DNA from 2 places in the Metasolibacillus sp. FSL H7-0170 genome. Region 2 is predicted to be linked to the other one. Evidence: riboswitches for the same ligand, from Rfam matches in the RefSeq annotation. Region 2 holds a riboswitch; the other holds the start of a gene.

The links. A riboswitch is a leader RNA that binds a small molecule or an ion and turns the genes downstream of it on or off. The one in region 2 is predicted to bind lysine.
Positions count from the first base shown of each region.
Region 1: linked by a shared signal. The riboswitch ahead of MHH70_RS10490 (amino acid permease) and the one ahead of MHH70_RS02165 (transporter substrate-binding domain-containing protein) in region 2 are both predicted to bind lysine.

Region 1 is NZ_CP151964.1:2,261,886-2,272,401, reverse strand. Features, by position in the region: rRNA gene MHH70_RS10500 (23S ribosomal RNA) at 1-113, shown strand, start outside; rRNA gene rrf (5S ribosomal RNA) at 364-479, shown strand; lysine riboswitch at 1,807-1,988, shown strand; gene MHH70_RS10490 (amino acid permease) at 2,068-3,531, shown strand; gene MHH70_RS10485 (tetratricopeptide repeat protein) at 3,588-5,462, opposite strand; gene MHH70_RS10480 (DUF1232 domain-containing protein) at 5,620-5,997, shown strand; gene MHH70_RS10475 (DMT family transporter) at 6,024-6,938, opposite strand; gene MHH70_RS10470 (GNAT family N-acetyltransferase) at 6,932-7,498, opposite strand; gene MHH70_RS10465 (carbohydrate kinase) at 7,877-8,821, shown strand; gene MHH70_RS10460 (dual specificity protein phosphatase family protein) at 9,052-9,465, shown strand; gene MHH70_RS10455 (CBS domain-containing protein) at 9,878-10,516, shown strand, end outside.
Region 2 is NZ_CP151964.1:455,990-466,505, reverse strand. Features, by position in the region: gene MHH70_RS02190 (5-bromo-4-chloroindolyl phosphate hydrolysis family protein) at 1-62, shown strand, start outside; gene MHH70_RS02185 (toxic anion resistance protein) at 65-1,120, shown strand; gene MHH70_RS02180 (DUF6501 family protein) at 1,511-1,708, opposite strand; gene MHH70_RS02175 (amino acid ABC transporter ATP-binding protein) at 2,267-3,001, opposite strand; gene MHH70_RS02170 (amino acid ABC transporter permease) at 2,998-3,729, opposite strand; gene MHH70_RS02165 (transporter substrate-binding domain-containing protein) at 3,874-4,722, opposite strand; lysine riboswitch at 4,840-5,028, opposite strand; gene odhB (2-oxoglutarate dehydrogenase complex dihydrolipoyllysine-residue succinyltransferase) at 5,920-7,164, opposite strand; gene MHH70_RS02155 (2-oxoglutarate dehydrogenase E1 component) at 7,256-10,069, opposite strand; gene MHH70_RS02150 (HAMP domain-containing histidine kinase) at 10,484-10,516, opposite strand, start outside.

The sequences.
Region 1 (10,516 bases), 1.8 Mb from region 2:
CCCATTACGCAAGTAAGTAAGATCCCTCAAAGACGATGAGGTAGATAGGTTCGAGGTGGAAGTGTGGCGACACATGGAGCTGACGAATACTAATCGATCGAGGACTTAACCACAATTAAAACTTGTTTCAATGTTCGTTTATCCAGTTTTGAAAGAACAAACTCTTTCTAAAAATAAGGATTTCAAGATACAAACTAATCGAGGAAACAAAGGAGCGATTGAAGGAATGTACTAAAGTACATGACTGAATGAGCGAGTGCAGTTGACGAAGAGTAGTGCAGTAGATTGGAAGCCGAGTAAGGAACGTCTACTAAAAGCACCACATCCTGTGGTAACGTAGACGCCAGCACACCCATGTGCAAGTGAAGTAATGATGGCAAAGAGGTCACACCCGTTCCCATACCGAACACGGAAGTTAAGCTCTTTAGCGCCGATGGTAGTTGGGGGCTTCCCCCTGTGAGAGTAGGACATTGCTTCGCAATCAAAACCACTGAGGAATCAGTGGTTTTTTATATGGAAAAGAAGCCCCCAACTACCAAAGACCGAAGGTCAGCTCGGTGCGTAATCGGAGGCAAACAATTGCAAACACTTTTAATCGAATACAAGCTCAAGCAGTGCAGAAGAGCAAGGAGTCCGAGGCGCCAAGGAGCGCGGAGCGGAATGTGCATGGCACATGAGCACCGCAAGCGACGCGGGCAACGAAGGAATCCGCGGCTCAGCTGTGCTGCGTTGAAGTGCCGCTGGTAGTTGGGGGCGCCCCTGTGAGAGTAGGACATTGCTTCGCAACAACAAACCACTGATTTCTCAGTGGTTTTTTTGTATGGAAAAAGAGGCCGCCAACTACCAAAGACCGAAGGTCGGCTCGGCGCGTAATCGGAGGCAAACAATTGCAAACACTTTTAATCGAATACAAGCTGAAGCAGTGCAGAAGAGCAAGGAGTCCGAGGCGCCAAGGAGCACGGAGCGGAATGTGCATCGCACATGAGTACCGCAAGCGACGCGGACAACGAAGGAATCCGCGGCTCAGCTGTGCTGCGTTGAAGCGTCGATGGTAGTTGGGGGTGCTCCTGTGAGAGTAGGACATTGCTTCGCAATCAAAACCACTGAGGAATCAGTGGTTTTTTTGTATGGAAAAAAGGAAGTTACCAAGAAGAAAAAGAGCGAACATGGAATAAATCTCAGAAAACATGGAATAAAAGTTGAAAAACGTGGAATAAACTCATAAAAACATGGAATAAACTCATAAAAACATGGAATAAACTCATAAAAACATGGAATAAACTTTGAAAAGCATGGAATAACTAACTATCAGGGTTTATAAATAATCTTAAAATATCTGCTTTCATTTTCTATTAAAGAAATCACTTCTAAATTCGGTGTTTTTCTCATTTTGCGAGCAAACTCTTTGAAAAAGCGATACTGATTCCGTAGCTAATTATCAAACAATTGCTAAATAGTCGCCTGTTTTTTAATAATCTACTGATAGAACTGCTAAAGTAGCTGATAGAATTCAAAAACGTACTGATAGAAACATCAAAATTACTGATAGAATATAAAAGTACACCCATAGAAAAGCAAAATCTACTGATAGAACGTTAAAATATCAGTTGCGTTGATTATATAAATATTGGATACTAATCGGCGTGTTTTATAGGAGTAAACATTTTTTAATAGATACACATTGGTTGGCTCTATTTTGCGGGGGTGAACGCTTCCCTTTTGGAAGCTTTTGGACAATGGTTGCAATTGAATAATTATTATGTTAAAATAATATGCGTTGTAAATTTAATAATGAACCTCAAAGTTGATTGAGGTAGAGGTCGCGATATTTAAGAGTACACTAATGGAAATGGCAAGCATTGATGAAGTTAGTGGAAAGGAAATATTGCCGAAGTTTGAAGGTACTTGTAACCTTCATGCTGGGGCTGCGTTCGAAAGGAGCAGAACTGTCACGTTTGTTTTAGATGACGTGTTGAGCTATCAAAGAAAAAACTAAGAACGAATATAGCCATCACAAAATCTTGTGATGGTATTTTTTTGTCTTAAAATTAGGAAGGAAGCTATAAAGTGAGTGATATTAAAATTAATCAGCTTGGTAATAAAGCGCCAAAGCTGCAAAAAGTACTAAAAAGTCGTCATATTACAATGATTTCTTTAGGAGGAACTATTGGCACAGGGCTGTTTTTAGCGAGTGGAGGTGCAATTGCGCAGGCGGGCCCTGGAGGTGCATTATTAGCTTATGCTTTGATTGGTGTGATGGTATTTTTTTTAATGACAAGTTTAGGAGAAATGGCTGCCTATATGCCGTCATCAGGGTCATTTAGTACATATGCTAGTAAATTTGTCGATCCGGCGTTGGGCTTTGCATTAGGGTGGAACTACTGGTATAACTGGGCGATTACGATTGCGGCAGAAATTGCAGCAGTATCTTTGATTATGAAGTATTGGTTTCCAAATAGTTCGTCAGGGCTTTGGACGGTGCTGTTTATTGTTATCGTACTAGCATTTAATCTTTTATCTGTGAAAAGCTATGGGGAAAGTGAATATTGGTTTGCGATGATTAAAGTAGCAACTGTAATTGTTTTTATTATTGTTAGCTTTTTAATGATTTTTGGTATTTTAGGTGGGGAGGCGCCAGTAGGCTTTACGAATTTCTTTATTAGTGATGGACCATTCCATGGTGGGTTTTTAGCGATGTTTGGTATTTTCCTTGCGGCAGGATTCTCTTTTCAAGGAACAGAGCTATTAGGTGTTACAGCTGGTGAGACAGATAATCCTGGGAAAAATATTCCGAAGGCTGTAAAATCAGTGTTTTGGCGTATTTTATTGTTTTATATTTTAGCTATAGCAGCTATTGGGCTGCTCATCCCTTTTACAGATGAGCGCTTGTTATCTGAGGATATTGCGGTGTCGCCATTTACTTTAGTGTTTGACCGCTTAGGGATTGCTGTAGCAGCTTCTTTTATGAATGCCATCATCTTAACTGCGATGTTGTCAGCAGGAAATTCAGGGTTGTATGCAGCTTCTCGTATGCTTTGGCAGCTAGCGGTAGAAGGAAAAGCACCGAAATTTTTCACGAAGTTAAGTCGTCGAGGTATTCCTGTGTATGCGTTAATGGCGACATTAGCAGTGGGAAGTTTAGCCTTTTTAGCATCTTTCTTTGGCGATGGGGTTGTATATATATGGTTACTGAATGCTTCAGGAATGTCGGGCTTTATCGCATGGCTTGGGATTGCTTATAGCCATTATCGATTCCGTCGTGCATTTGTTGTGCAGGGCAAGGATTTATCCTTATTGCCCTATAAAGCGAGATGGTATCCATTCGGTCCGCTATTTGCATTAACGATTTGTTTAATCGTTGTGCTTGGTCAAAATTATACAGCATTTACCGGTGGGGCAATTGATTGGTATGGGGTACTTGTTTCATATATAGGTATTCCGCTATTCTTACTGCTATGGATTGGTTATAAAATCAAATATAAAACGAGACTTCTTCCGTTAGAAGAATGTGATTTGAAAGTCGAGAAGTAAGTCAATATAATAAGGCTATCGGAAATTCTGTATTCCCGATAGCCTTATTGAAATAGTTATTGGATTGATTTTTTAAGCCAGTAGGTGGCTTCAGTATAATTCTGTGCGACGCCAAGTCCTTTTTTATAAAGCATGCCTAGTTGAAATTGTGCCTTTACATGCCCGTTAGTGGCAGCTCGTCTGTACCATTTCGCTGCCTCTGCATAATCATGTGATACTCCCTCGCCGTTTGCATACATTTGTGCAAGCTGAAATTGTGCTTTTGAATAACCTTTAGAAGCTGAAAGTAAAATCCATTTCGCAGCTTCAGTGTAATCGATGTCGACACCTAGCCCTTTATCGAAAATATTGCCAAGCTTATACTGTGCTAGCATATGCCCACGTTCAGCAGCGAGACGATAGCAGTGGCGGGCTTCATCATAATTTTTCTCGACACCAAGACCTTGCTCATACAGTAAGCCTAGCTCGTATTCAGCTTGTAGATGATGTTGTTCGGCAGCGGATTGAAGCCATTTAATAACCTCCTGGTAATTTTGATTCTGCATATAGTAAATTGCTACTTCAAATTGGGCATCTGCATTGCCATGAACTGCTGCGCGCTTTAACCATTTCATAAAAAGCGGGTTGTCATTATCCATTTTTTTATAAAGCATTGCTAAATCATAGCAAGCGCTAATATGCTCATTCGCAGCAGCTTTCGAGAGCCAATCAATGGCTTTCTTTGTGGATGTCTTGGTGTTTTGGAGCTTATACATAAGACCGAGCGTGTATTGCGCATTTGTATGATTAGCGTTGGCAGCGAGTAAGAGCCATTTGAGAGCCTCATCAATATTTTTTTCGACTCCATCTCCTGCACGGTATAGCAATGCAAGTTGAAACTGTGCGTTCGTGTGGTTTTGCAGAGCAGCATTTAAAAACCATTTCGCAGCTTCTTTAAAGTTAGTAGCAATACCACGCCCTTTGCTGTACATATAGCCTAAATTGTATTGGGCACTAGCATCACCTGCTTGAGCAGCTTTGGAAAAGAGCTTAATTGCTTGCTTAAAATTTTGCTCTACACCTGTTCCGTTGTGGTACAAGAAGCCCAAGTTATTGAGTGCACTTGTGTTGCCTTGATCTGCTGCAAGCTGATACCATTTGGCAGCCTCTGTGTAGTTTTGTGCCACGCCCTTTCCATGATTGTAAAGTGAGCCTAAATTGTATTGAGCGTCTGCATTGCCATCTTGAGCGGCAAGTTTGTAAAGCTCGGCAGCGCGTTGGTAGTTTTGTGGAGCACCAAGACCCAATTCATATAGTACGCCCAATGCGTATTGCGCATCCGTATTATTTTGCGTAGCAGCTAGGGAGTACCACTTTACAGCCTCCTCGTAATTTTGAGCTACGCCTTTTCCATGATTATAAAGAACGCCTAAATTATATTGAGCACTAGCATCTCCCGCAGTAGCCGCTACTAAAAACCATTGAGTCATTGCTTCAAAGCTTTCAGTATCTAGCTCATTAACTTGCTTAAGAATGAGAGCTGAAGAGGATAATTCCTCACCTTCCTGAAGTTCGCTTAAATACCATTCACATATATCCATTAGATAGTCGAGGACAATTTGTGCTGCTTTTGTATCGTTCTGCGAATTTATCTGTGTGGTCGTCATTTGCTGGACAAGATTCATTAATAAATAAATGCGACTTGGCTGAACTTTTGCTATGAATGTTTTATTTTTTAATAAAGTGCGTAGCGCAACATGTGCAACTGATTGCAGCATTTTTTTCTCATACATGTCTTTTATAATAATACCTAACGCTTCACGAGAATGCTGTAAAGAGCGTGCTGGATAATCATTAATGTGTGCGGCAGCTTGTTGCAATGCTAATATGAGAGGCTGATGAGTGCTTGGAATCGCACTAAAAATAGATGAAAGCTCTTCAATTTTGTACACGCTAATCACCCCTTCCTATATTTTTTATCGGGTGAAAAGACAATAGTGTTGAAACTTTTTTTAAGAATATCCGTACATATAGGCAAGTACTACATTTGGGCTACAATCTTGCAGGGGCTTTGTAGTACTTTCTTTTATTATGTAAGGAGGAATGGATATGGAAAAAGTGATTGCAAATAAGGACAAGCATTTCTCTAATGATAAGTTTTTAACGAAGGTAAAGGCATCAGGGTTAAAATTAGGAATGTCAACATTGCATGCAGCAAGTACATTGTTTTTTGCCGTTAAAAGCCCCGATATGTCAAAGGCTAATAAATTAATTATTTTAGGTGCATTGGGTTATTTTATTTTACCTTTTGATATCATTGCAGATATTTTGCCACTCGTAGGTTTAACGGATGATGTTTTAATAATTACGGCTGCGTTAGCGAAGGTTTATTCAGCAATTACAGTTGAGACGAAGTTGGAGGCACACCAGTTTTTGAAAAAGACATTTGGCGAACGCTATGATTATGAGTTACCAAGCGAAGAATAAAAAAAGCTGCTAGAAGGGTCAGTGTTTCATCCCACCTTCTGGGTAGCTTTTTTTTCATCTTTCTTCATCGATAAATATGAAGGTAAAATCATTCCGATTAACACGAGAGCGATGCCGACAAATTGGAGTATGGATAGTGCTTCTTTAAGCACAATCATAGATGCCAAAATGGCTACAGGTAGCTCCATCGCGCTTAAAATAGAGGCAAGGCTACCACCTACTTTTGGCACAGCAATGGAGAATAATAAAATTGGTAGAATGATGCCGAATAATCCAAGAGCCAAACCAAATTTCCAAAGACCTGCACCGAATAATTGACCATTCCATACAATTTCAGGTGTTAGTGCAACGCTAATAACAATTAGTGCTACGAGCGATACGAGGAAGGTACGAGAAATCATTGTAACACCTTCAACCTGTCTAGAGTTTATTTGAATAAATAAAGCGAAGCTTAATGCAGCTAATAAGCCTAGTGCCCATCCTTGCCAAGCGATAGCGGATAAGTCTACATCGACAATACCTGCCGCAAAAATGGTTCCACCGATTAGAAAAATAAGCGAAATTCCTTCTGCTCGGCTTGGGAAACGCTTATGCAAGGCGCAATCAATAAAGAGACCAATCCATGTAAATTGGAATAGTAGCACGACAGCTAGCGAAGCTGGTAAATAATTTAAGGAATGTCCATATACAATACCCGTAGTAGCTGTTAATGAGCCAGCAAGTAATAAAATCATTGCACCTGATTTATTAACTCTTGGCAAAGTGCGCTGGGTCACGACAAACAGTAGAAGGGCAAGGAAAAAACCAACGACATATTGGCTCGTGATAGCCTCCGCTGTTGTAAAGCCATACTGCATTGCAACCTTTACAATTGTCGATAAAATACCATAGCTACTTGATGCGATAACAACCAATAAAGGGAAAATGAGTTTTTTCATGATGAAAGTGATTTTACCATATGGTGAAATGGCTCATCGATAATTGTCCAGCGTTCTGTAATTACGAAGCCAAGTCGTTCATATAAAGCACGTGCTTGCTCTTTTTCTAGCTCTACATTTAAAGAAAGCTTTTTATAGCCTTTTTCGAGCGCCTGCTCTTCCGCGAAATGCAGGAGCTTTGTGCCAATTCCTAAGCCGCGTGAATTTGGTGTTACGCATACTGTATCAATATAGAACTCATCATCATGTGCTTCAGCATCAATGATTGCAGGGGCATTTTTCGTTTTCAGCCAGGCGGATAGGTTCGCATCAAGTGTTTGTGCAGTGAGACCATCATAGAGTACCGCAATGCCAAGAAGTGAGTCAGCTTGTTTGGCGATATATGTGTATAAATAGCTATGGCGATTGTCTGATCGTTTAATTAGTGCTGCTAATGCTGCTAATACAGCCTGCTCCTCTGCTTCTCCTGTTAAGCGATGTGCGATATCACCAATTGCATCGTAAATAAGTGGTGCGATTTGTTCCGCATCTGTAGGTTGCGCTTGTTGAATATAAATGTCCATTATCTATCGCTTCTTTCTTTGAAATGCGTCTGAAAATCGTAGGAGACACGATTTTTAGACGATTCAGTTGTGTTCTGTTAAAGTAATAACCTTTTATAAAAATTTCTTTGTTGTTAACGTACCCTAGCCTTTTGATAGCTCAAGTCGACAGGACGTCTTATAGTAGTATAGCAAAATTATTAAGGAAAGGCTGTAATTTCGATTGATTTCGTACTAACAGCCTGTCAAAGTCTCTGCGGAGATAAGTTTTACTTTATAAAAAAGACTTTCTCTGAACTCGAAAAAATCTGGATGCAATTACGCTGAGGTGTAATTGATTGAAGCCTTAATTTCGTGGTAATCTAAAGAAAGCATAATTTCGGAGGTTAGAAGGTCAAAATGAGCCAGTCAAATAAAGACTTTATTCTTATTTATGGAGATGCGTTTGTTGATTACATCGCAGACGATATAACAAATACAACATTTACAAAATATTTAGGTGGTGCAACGATTAATGTCGCAGCGGGTATAAGCCGTATTGGTGCACCATCAGCTTTAATTACGATTACAGGTGATGATGAAACATCTGTATTTGTTCGTAATGAAATTACCAATGAGGGGGTTAATCTTGATTACGCTGTTTATGCACCAGAGAAGCGTGTAAGTGGTGTCTATGTACATTTAACAGAGGGCGGCGAGCGAATTTTTAAAGAGTATATTGATGAGACACCAGATTTACAGGTGATGGAGGAGCAGCTTCAGCTAGAGGCATTTAAGCGCGCATCGATTTTTAATGTATGCTCGGGTACGATGTTTCATCCAACAGCATTGGCAACGACGATAGCGGCGGTTGAGCTAGCGAAGGAGCACGGGGCAATTATTGCAATTGATGCTAATATTAGACCACTACGTTTGCAAAGCGAGGCGATTTGTCGCGAAATAGTTACTAATTTTTTTGAGGATGCAGATATTTTAAAGCTAACAGATGAGGAGCTATTTTTCTTAACGCAAACGGATACGATTGAGGAAGGAATTGCAGCACTTGATGCATTGCTTGTACCAATTATTTTGATTACCGTTGGAGCAGAAGGTTCTTATGCAATATTAAATGGCGAGACGATTCATGTGCCTGCTGAAAAAATTATAGCCGTTGACACAACAGGTGCTGGTGATGCGTTTATGGCAGGTGTATTGCGCTATGTGCATTATAATGGTTTACCAACAACAGTAGAGGAAATCACAGCATGTGTTGCTTTTGGCAATAAATTAGGTGCATTAGCGGCAACAAAGCCAGGTGCTTTAACAGCATTGCCACAATATGAGGAGATTAAAGATTTACTGTAACGTCTTTCAGTAATGTTTACTGCGACAAGTAACCGCAGAAGCAAATTATTTTGTACCGAAAGCAAGGCGACAGGCACACATAGCTTTTAGCGAATGTTTATACAGAAGCTAGAGCTGCTGAAAGAAATTAAAGCCTTCGGTGAATGTCACAGACTTTGAAGAGATTCACTTGCCAGCTCGAAAAAATTTGGACTAGAGTGGGTGGGACGCAATTAATAGGAGGGGAAAAGATGGGCTACGATGAATTAGTAAAAGGAAGAATTTATTTAGGAGGCGCGGCGGATGCACAAGAGGTAGTTGACAATGAAAATATTGATATAGTCTATGATGTCCGTGTGAATTCGGTGCAAGATGCAGAAGTACCTGCATGCCCAATTGTCCATGCAGCAATAGTAGAGCAGCATTTAGCTGATAGTATTGAAGCTGGAGCAACAAGTATTAAGGAAGCGTATGAGTCAGGGAAAAACATTTTTATCCATTGTGGTAGCGGCAATGGCAGGGCGAGCGTGATGGCAACAGCAGTCCTGTTAGAGCTAGGACTAGCCAATGATTTGAAAAGTGCTGAGCAAATGGTAAAAGAAGTGCGACAATCGGCGAATATTCGCCCAAATATGCGTGAGGCATTGGAAAAACTGTATAAATGATAAAAAAGCTAGAGTGGGACTACCCAAAAAGCCTAATTCATCTTCGATAAAACAAAAATTTGGTTTTTACTTATTTTAGGGGGAATTGTTAGACTCACTGTTTACAACCGTTTAACTTTTTATACAAAACCGTAGTGACAGGTACAGAAGTTTCCCACTAGCGATAGTTGCACTGAAAGAAGTTAAATCTCCGGCGAATGTCACAGTTTTAGATAAACTTCCACCAAACAGCTTGAGAAATCTGAACGCAATTACGCCGAGGCGTAATTAATTAAAACTCCATTAAAACGTCCGAAAAGCAGTGCCCAAGCACACTTTTCGGACGTTTCTTTTCATCTTTAGGCACAATATTTCAAAATCCGAAAATTAAGACTATAATATAACTTAATAGTGTCTAGGAAGGAGGGACTAAATGTCTACAAACTCTGATCGCTTTATAACAGCTTTTAATAGAATTGACCATACATTGCGTGAAATAGTGGATGTAAAAGAGTTTATGCCGTTTTATCGACTGCTTGACCGTGCGCGTAGGAAAAACCCGCTTGTGCAAAAATATGAGGATGATTTACGGGCCTATGCTGATTTACGTAATGCTATTGTGCATCATCGGACAGCGATTGAATTTATTATTGCAGAGCCGCACATCCAAATTGTTGAAGCTATTGAGGCAATTGATTCGGCACTAGCGAAGCCAAAGCTTGTTGGGCAACTATTTCGAAAGCGCGTAACGGTATTTCAAACAACAGATTCACTTACATATATGTTAAAAATTATTCGTAAGCATAAATATACGCAATTTCCCGTATATTCGGGACAAAAGTTTCAAGGATTAATTACGACGGTCGGGATAACGAACTGGCTTGCCATTTCAATGGGGCAAAGAAATTGGTCGAATCGCGTTACACTACAAGATATTTTGTTACATGAAAAAAAACTTAAAAATTATAAATTTATTAGCAAAATGATGACAATTTACGAGGCAGAGGAAATTTTTAAGGAAGGAGTAGAGCGCGGGCAACGCTATGAGGCATTGTTAATTACAGAGCATGGT
Region 2 (10,516 bases):
AGCTTGATTTTGCAAAGCTTGAAAATCAAAAAAGGAAAGATCGTTTAATCGGTGGTGAATAAGCATGCAACAAAATCCATTTGAAGCATTTAAAAATACAGGGAGTCGCTTTGCTGAAATGGCAGAGGAGGAATTCCAAGTTGCGCAGGAAAGCCAATCTGTAAGTCCTCTTTATGCTGCATTAAGTCAGCAAGATAAAGGTCGAGCACTGGCATTAGCGAGCGAGCTTAAAATTAATATTTATGAAAATGTGCTTGCTTTCGGCTTACAGGCCCAGCAAGCGCTTCGTGATTTTACCGCTAATATGGCTATCCATATCGAGCGAAAGGATCATAGCAAAGTTGGCGAGGTGCTATCACAGCTTATTTCTTATTTAGAGCAAATTAATCCAGATGCGCTTATCGGGCAAGAAAAGGGCTTTTTGAGTAAGCTTTTTTCAAAGCAAAAGCAATCAACACAAGAAGTTATGACACATTATAAAAAACTAAGTAAACAAATTGACCGCCTTGCAATTCAATTAGAACATGCACAAATGGGTTTATTGCGTGATTTTAAGCTATTAAATGATTTATATGCCTTGAATGAGCAATATTTCGCAGAGATCAACATCTTTATTGCAGCTGGCGAGCTTAAGCTTGCTGATGTCAAAAATAAGCTTCCCGCCGTCCAGCCGATTGACCCAATGGAATTGCAGAAATTAAATGATCAAAAAATGGCGATTGAATGGCTTGACCGACGTCTTTATGATATGCAAATTTCGAGGGAAATAGCTATTCAAGCCGCACCACAAATTCGTTTAATGCAACAAACGAATCAATTATTAATCGATAAAATACAGGCATCTGTTATGACAACAATCCCTATGTGGCAAACACAAATTTCTACACTACTGACAATGAATCAACAGCGTCGTGTAGCAGAGGCACAGGATAAATTAATGCGTGCCTCTGATGAATTGGCTCGCAAAAACGGTAAAATGCTGCAAATGAAGTCAAGGCAAGCTGGTATCTCACATGCTGACATAGATCAATTCAAACAAACACAGCTAAAATTACTACAGGATATCGAAGAAACACTCCGTGTACACGCGAAAACAACTGATGTATACGAGTCCATTTAAAAGATGAAGAGAGCGTCCAAAAAGCGGTGAAGTTGCCAGCATTTTGGACGCTTTCGTTGATATTTCTTTAAAGAATTCACTGATGATTCTTTAAAAATAGGAGAAACACAAGGTTTATCGGATTTTCCTTCGTATGAAAGTAAAAATTGAATTTTGATTGTCTACGCAAAAAGAGATTGCTTGATAAGTCTCAAAAATAAAGTGAAGCTATCCGAAAAGTGTAGATTTTTTCGGATAGCCCCCTGCCCTGCTTCTATATCTAAAAATACTTACCTTTGCGGTGGTAAATTATCACTATCCCCGTGGGCAAAGGGAACATCTCAAAATGACTTTTCAGACGCCCCCCCCTTCTCTTTTGGCAGTTGTATCATACCCGCCTCTTATACTATATTACTCAAAATAATCTTTATAATAGCCGCCAACTTTTCCTGTGTTGTCAACTACAAAAAGAAATTCCTCTGTTTCATTTTTCACTTCGTATTCTTTGCCAACTGTTAATACATTCGATACTAAGTATTTTGCGGCATTTGTATGCACACATTTCACTGTACGAATTGTAGGCGCATCTTTCCATTTTAAATGTAACATTTGTGTAACCTCTCTTTTAGCCTGTTTCCTTATATTTTATACGATTTCCCTTAAGAATGGTAGTTTTTCAAAGCATTTAGCAAAAAATTGTTAGATATAGGCGTGCGAAAAGACGTATATTGCCACCATTTCGCACATTCCTGGTAGTATTTCGGAAAAATGTTTACTTATGAAAATAGAGGGTGCTTTCTTTGATTTAAAAAAAGACGTTACTTTTTCAATCGTTTTTCTTTGAATTCAAAATGAAGAGTAAACCATTGCCGCCCACTTATAGGACATGATAAAATGGCGTGTGAGGTGAAAGTTTATGTCAAGTATACCAAGCTGGTTTTGGGCATTAGCCATCGCTTTTGCTATTATTTTTATTGTCGTTTCTGAATGGAATTCAAGACGTTAGAGGAGCTTTTTTCGTACATATTAAGGTGAAGTTACCTTTACTATTTTAAATGAGCGAATTAGGTCATTTATCTAAGCTAAGCAAATCTAGAACAGTATTATGCTCTAAATAAAAAAAGATTGTCTGAAAGCGTTGCGTTAGCTTACTTCCAGACAATCTTTTTATTTCAGTGTGCGTTTTAAAAATTCTTTCGTACGCTCATGCTGCGGATTGACTAGCACCTGTTCTGGATGCCCTTCTTCCACAATAACACCTTTATCCATAAAAACAATGCGGTCTGCTACTTCACGAGCAAACTCCATCTCATGTGTTACGATGAGCATCGTATTGCCTTGATTCGCTAAAGTACGCATGACTTTTAATACTTCTCCTACCATTTCAGGGTCTAGTGCTGATGTTGGCTCATCAAATAGCATAACATCCGGATCCATCGCTAATGCGCGCGCAATCGCTACGCGTTGCTTTTGTCCACCAGATAACTGGCGCGGCTTTGCGTTTTTGTATTTTGCCATTCCGACAATTTCTAAATACTTCATTGCTTTTTCAACAGCTTCTACTTTATTGCGTTTCAACACTTTTTGTTGGCCCACTGTGCAATTTCCGATAACATCTAAATTATTAAATAAATTGAATTGCTGAAACACCATACCCAAATGTGTTCGATATTGCTCTACATTATGTTTGCCAGTTAAAATATTTTCACCATTATAAATAATGCTGCCGCCTGAAGGTGTTTCTAATAAATTAACACAGCGTAAGAGCGTTGATTTCCCTGAACCTGACGAGCCAATTAAACAAACAACCTCGCCCTTTTTTACTGAAAAATTCACATCGCGCAACACTTCATGAGAGCCAAATGATTTACGTAAGTTTTTAATTTCAATCATTGTTGTCATTGCATTTGCCCCTCTCTCTCCTTATCGACCTGATACGCATCAGGACCATCTAGCTTGCGCTCCATTAAACGTAAAATTCGCGTTGCTGTAAATGTCATTATAAGATACATGATACATGCAATTAAAAATGACTCCGCAAACTTAAAATTTGCCCCCGCAACAGATTTTGTTTGAAAGAATAGCTCTGTGACACTAATTACACTCAATACTGCTGAATCTTTAATATTCATTACAAGCTGATTTCCTGTTGCTGGTAAAATATTACGTGCTACTTGTGGTAAAACAACAAAAATCATCGTTTGTAAATGATTCATACCAACTGCTTGTGCCGCCTCATATTGCCCTTTATCAACCGATACAATACCACCGCGCACAATTTCAGCCATATAAGCACCTGTATTTAAACCGACAACTACTAACGCCGCTACAAATCGATCTAGCTCAAGACCGTATGCGTACAAACCATAATACACAACCATTGCCTGTACAATCATTGGTGTACCACGGAAAATTTCTACATAGCAAGTAAGTAAGAAGTTTACTATTTTTAATAAAATACTTTTAAAAGATTTTGTTTTAACAGGAATCGTATGCATGATACCGATGAAAAATCCGATAAACGCACCAATAATTGTACTAATAATTGCAATTGCAAGCGTCATATATGCGCCACGTAAAAACATCGGCCAGTTGTTTTCCAAAATTGCCATGATTGTTTCGAAACTCATAAAAATCCCCCTAACAGCAGGCTGTCTTTATCTTATAAAGGGAGCCAGCCATTTTGAGATGGCTCCTTGTGCCAAGGATTATTCCTTGAAAATATAGAAGCTAGGGCTGTCCGAGAAAGTTCGGACAGCCCCTTACTTTATCAACTACTCAGCAGATGCTGGTTGATTTGCAATCGCTTCTTCCATTAACTTTTGGCGATCATCCTCTGAAATTCCCTCTAAAATCTCACTCATTTTATCAGTAAGTTCATAGTCTTTACGTACACCAATTGCAACTGCTGTATCACCAGGATCTGTATCAAAGCCGTCCTCTAACACTGCGTAGGCAAAATTATTATTGGCCATTGCTGCTGAAATTGCTTCTGGACGCTCGGCAACATAGCCATCAATTGCGCCTGATTCAATTGCAACTCGCATTGCTGGGAAGCTATCCATCGCTACTTCCTTTTTCACACCGGGAATTTGATCAATTACTAAATAGTTTGACGTATTTAGCTGTGATGTAATTTTTGCACCAGAAAAATCTGCTAACGTTTTCGCACTTTCATATGGGCTACCTTTTTTCACAACGATGACGAAATCAGATGTATAGTAATTTGATGTGAAATCAATTGATTTTTTACGTTCTTCCGTTGGACTCATCCCTGCGATAATAGCATCTACCACACCAGATTGTAATGCAGGTACTAAACCATCCCATTCAATTTTCACGACTTCGAGCTCCATACCAAGTCCATCGGCAATTTTTTTCGCTATTTGTACATCGTAGCCACCTGCATATTCAGCAGAGCCACTAATTTTCACAGCACCATTTGCATCTGTTTGCTGCGTCCAGTTAAACGGTGCATAGCCCGCTTCCATACCAACCTTTAATACTTTTTTTCCTTCACCATCTTCCGTGGAGGATGAACCCTGTTTTTCTCCAGTGCCACATGCTGCCAACATAATAACGGTTAACATAGTAACTAACATAAACAGCCATTTTTTCTTCATGTAAAATTTCCCCTTTTCTTATTTATTTTGGGCTTTATCTTATACAAAAAAGCGACCTAAAGAATTTTAGGTCGCTGCCATTTAATAAAATAAAAGCCCAAATCCTCTAAGTTCCATTGATGAGATAGCACAACTTGAGTAAGCTGGAAAGAAATACTCAAGACAGTCCTGCAATTATTCACTGCAAGCCCAGCATATCGAATTACGAGCTTTCCGATACACTTCGGCGATATTTCCTTCTTCTTCATTTCACTGTTGCTCAAAACTCCATGAAAAACTATTAAATATCGCGCCTCTACCCCACTAGAACGTGAGGTATTTCTTATAAAGTTATTTAGCTAAATCATATACTACCAAATACTCATTGTCAAGTGGCTTCGAAAAGTCATACATTATTTAGGATGCTACTAATAAATTTTTCCACGGGCATCTCTGCAAGTGAAAGTGACACAGCAAAATCAAACTTTTACTACACTAGCAAAACGAGGTTGTCTTTTCTTCAAATTAATTTCCAATCTTTCACCTTTAACACCGCTTTCGTGCGCGTATTAACCTCCAATAAACTATAAGTATGGTCTAATTTTATCAGTTAGTGCTGATGAAGCTAGTAAAATTCAAAAAGTTTTAGCTGCTGGTGGAGGTGTTGCTGGTCTAGCCGCTATCGCTGGTCTCTCTCCTGCTTTTGCTGCAGTGATATTTGCCTTATATGGGGTAGGGGAAGTCTGCAATTGGAACAATAATGGCTATTATATTCAACATGTTACATTAGGTATAATCCCTCCCCCTCTACCAAAGTTCTGGTATGTCCCAAAATAGTTTTGTTTTCCTGCCTTGTACAAAGCTACAGCCTTCAATCAACATTTATCGATTGAAGGCTGTTTTTAATGTATGTAGTAAGAATCTTCTAAAAGACGAAAGGGAATTTTGGAATAAATTTGGTGAAGGGGCTTTTATTTTGTTTTGACAGAGCATAGAAATAAAGGTTTTCATCGCTCTATTTTTACTGAGAGACATTGCTAAAGCCAATGTTCACCCATTTTTAAAAGAGGCGTTTTCTATTTAGACAAGTCAATATTTTGTAAAACATCATTACTACTGTTCAAAACGCCGGCTACTGCACGGCTTTTGGGACAAGCCGACATCACAAAAAGCGCCCAAAATGCCGGCTACTGCACGGCTTTTTGGACGCCCTCCCCATTAAGAATTTAATAATAAATCTTCTGGATTTTCGATTAGCTCTTTTACTGTTTTTAGGAAGCCTACTGAATCTTTACCATCAATAATACGGTGGTCATATGATAATGCAACGTACATCATTGGACGGATTTCGATTTCACCGTTAATCGCTACTGGACGTTGAACGATTGAGTGCATACCTAGAATACCAGCTTGTGTACCATTCATAATTGGTGTAGACATTAATGAACCGAACACACCACCATTCGTAATTGTGAATGAACCGCCTGCCATATCATTTAAGCCTAATTTTTTGTCACGTGCTTTTTTCGCTAATTCAGCGATATCTTTTTCGATTTCTGCAAAGTTTTTGCTATTTGCATCGCGTACTACGGGTACAACTAAACCTTCTTCAGTAGACACGGCAATACCGATATCAAAGAAGTTATTTAAGTGAATTTCATCACCGCTGATTTGTGCATTCACATAAGGATATTTCTTAAGTGCTGCTACAACTGCTTTTGTGAAGAATGACATAAAGCCTAGTTTAATATCGTTATCTTTAACGAATTGCTCTTGCTTACGTTTACGCAATGCCATAATATTTGTCATATCAATTTCGTTAAATGTTGTTAACATAGCTGTTGATTGCTTCACTTCTAATAGACGCTTAGCAATTGTTTGACGGCGACGAGACATTTTCTCGATTGTTACACGATCAGTTTCTGCTGCAGGAGCAAATACAACAGGACCGTTTGTTGTTGCAATTGGCGCTACTGCAACTGGTGCTGTACCGTGAGCTGCTACGTCTTGAACACGAACGCGACCTTGTGGGTCCACTGGAGAAACTGCCGCTAAATCGATACCTTTTTCACGTGCTAATTTGCGTGCTGCTGGGCTTGCTACTACACGCTCATTTGAAGTTGTTTCAGCAACTGGCGCTGGAGCTGCAGGAGCCTTTGGGACTTCCTGTGCTGGTGCTGCTTGTGCCGGTGCTGCTTCCTCAGCCGCTGGTGCGGGCGCTGCGCCTTCCCCAGCCTCCACTACTGCGATTACTTGTCCAACAAGTACAGTATCGCCTTCTGCAGCCAGTATTTGTGTTAATACGCCTGCCTCTTCAGAAATAATTTCTGCATTTACTTTATCTGTTTCTAACTCAACGATAAACTCGCCTTTTTCAACTTGGTCTCCAACTTTTTTCACCCACTGGGCAATTGTTCCTTCTGTAATCGATTCTGCTAATTCAGGGACTTTAATTTCAGCCACTTTCATTTCCTCCTTTAAATTAAACAACATATAGAAAGGCTACTGCACATAAGGCTGGTAGCCTTTTCATGCATCCAACAACATTATACTATTATTTTACTTTAACTGCCTCTGTTACGGCTTCCGCTATAATTGCTGCTTGCGCTTCCTTATGAGCATCCGCATCACCTTCAGATGTTGAACTCATTGAAGGGCGACCTACATAACGTAGTTTTTTACCTTCTGAAAGCTCGTATAAGCTTTCAAGCGCGTAATTCCATACACCTTGGTTTTTCGGCTCCTCTTGCACCCAAACAACTTCCTTAGCATTTGGATACTTCGCAATAATATTAGCGATTTGCGCACTCGGGAATGGATATAATTGCTCTACACGAATGATGTGTAAGTGGTCAAAGCCTTCACCATCTTTCACGCGATCCGCTAAATCAATCATTACTTTCCCTGTACCTAATACGATGCGCTCTACCGCCTCCGCCTTAGTACCTAGACCAGGTTGTTCAATGATTTCTTGGAATGAGCCCTCTGCCAGTTGCTCTGCATTTGCAGCGGCCAATGGGTGACGCAGTAAATACTTCGGTGAAGCCACGACTAATGGACGTACACCCTCTGTTCCTAACATTGCTGCTTGACGACGCAATAAATGGTAATAGTTTCCTGCGTTTGAGCAGTTCGCAATAAACCAGTTATTTTCCGCAGCCATTTGTAAATAGCGCTCAATTCGGCTTGATGAATGCTCAGGGCCTTGACCTTCATAGCCATGAGGTAATAGAATAACTAAGCCTGATTTTTGTCCCCACTTTGCACGAGCGCCTGAAATGAAGTTATCAAACATTGCTTGTGCCATATTGGCAAAGTCACCAAATTGTGCTTCCCAAATCGTTAAAACATTCTCATTTTCCAAAGTATAGCCGTATTCAAAGCCAACTACCCCTGCCTCTGTTAGTGGCGAGTTATAAACTGTGAATGATGCATTTGCATTTTGAATATGATGTAATGGCGTATATTCGCTGCCATTATTTTTATCGTGCAGTACTAAATGTCGCTGAGCAAACGTACCACGCTGTGCATCTTGACCAGTGAAGCGAATTGGCGTGCCATCTTGAAGCATTGTAGCAAATGCTAATGTTTCTGCATGTCCCCAATCGATTTTACCTGTAGCGAATGCATCACGGCGTTTTTCCAGAATTTTACCAAGCTTGTTTTGCGGCTCAAAACCTTCTGTAAATACTAATAAATCTTCATTAATTGCCTGCAAACGCTCTACACTTGTCGTTGTATCAATTTGTGGAAAATCCACTTTTAATTCTTCTGGCATTTCAAGTTGCTTATGCTCATCTTTTTCTGCCATTTCCTTCACATGATCATACGCAGCTTGCATTTCTGCATACGCAGCGCTATCAAGTGCCTTCACTTGTTCTTCCGTTACAAGACCTTCAGCAACTAATTTTGCACCATAAAGCACACGTACTGGGTCGTGTTTCGATACTATTTTATAAGTTTCAGGGTTTGTCACTGTTGGGTCGTCTGTTTCATTATGACCGTGACGACGGTAACCAACTAAATCGATAATAATATCTTTGCCGAATTTTTGACGATATTCTGTTGCAAAGCGCCCAACTTGCACTACTGCCTCTGGGTGGTCTGCATTGACATGGATAACAGGAATATCATAGCCTTTCGCAGGGTCTGATGAATAAGTTGATGAACGAGAATCATACAGTTCTGTTGTGAAGCCAATCATATTATTTGCGATAATATGAATTGTCCCTCCAGTTGTAAATCCTTCTGTTTTTGCAAAGTTCATCACTTCTGTCACGATACCTTGCCCCGGGAATGCCGCATCACCATGCACCAAAATACCTAAACCTAAAGTAGCGTCATGCTGAGCATACCCATTTACTGATACATTGTCTTGCGCCGCGCGAGTCGAACCTAGCACTACTGGGTTACCAATTTCCAAGTGAGACGGGTTGTAAGCAAGTTTTACGTTCATACCTGATTCGCGCACATACGTCGCACCCATATGGTATTTTACATCACCAGTCCAACCTTTTGTAATTTGTAAACGCCCATGCTCCGGTATAAATAAATCGTTTGAAACATGTGCAAAATCAGAGAACATCATATCATATGGCTTATTCAAAATATGCGTTAACACGTTTAAACGCCCACGGTGTGCCATACCGATTCGTACATTTTTCACATTTCTTGCTTCAGCAGTTTTTAAAATTTCATCAAATAAGACAATTTGTGTGTCTAACCCTTCTCCGGAGAAGCGCTTTTGACCTACGAATGTTTTATGAATAAATTTTTCAAAGTTTTCAACATGTGTTAAGCGGTCTAATAGCGCTTTCTTTTCATCTGTAGAAACAGCTACTGATAACGCCCCTGATTCGATTTGAGATTGGAACCATTCACGCTCCTCAACTGTGCCTACATGGTTGTATTCAAACGCAATCTTATCCGTATAAACAGCTTTTAAATAAGCAATTGCATCGCGACCGTTTTGGATACCCGCCGGTACATTTTTGAAGAATACTGTAGCCGGAATTTCAGCTAAATCAGCTTGACTCAAGCCAAATGCGCTTTCTTCGACTTTCGCAGTAGCAAGTGCACGGTTTTTTAACGGGTAAATATCGGCAGCTAAATGACCATAAACCCGGATTGATTCTGCTAATTTTACAGCTGCTAACACTTTGCTAAAATCAACTTGTGAAGTAACTGTGCCTCCAGTTACAGCAACTTCACCTTCAACAGGCGCTCCAAATTGTTGGAACAATTCAACTAAAGCTGGTTCTACTTCTTCGGGAGATTGTAGAAATAAGTCGTATTGCTCCATGACGTAACCTAAGTTAGGGCCTGCAAACGCTGACCAAGGTGAACCATGTAATACATTGTTCGACATGAAAATAACCTCCAAATTTTGCCTGCATGGCAGTTCCATTTTAAAATAAACATTTTTGAGCTCTCTACTATGTATCTTGGCTAACTTTAGTTCAGATTTTGAGGTGCTGTTAGAAGTTAATCACGACACATGCCCTTAGAGTTAACCGACCTGCTTCAAGCAAGCCTCACTCCAAATTCCGCGACATCCGCCTAGGTCTTTATTTTGATATAATGTGCTTCTAAACACAAACCGCATCAAGATAACATAGCTGAGCCTATTTATTTTTTGTATACTCATATTCTCTATTATTGAACAGAGAACATTTTTCCACTTCAATCTTACTACTCTCTACAAAAAATACAACTATTTTTCAATAAATAAGTCAAATTTTTAGCTAACTATAGAAAAACAAAACCTTCCGACCGAAATTCCTCACTTTTTCAAAGGGATTTTTAACAAAAATGT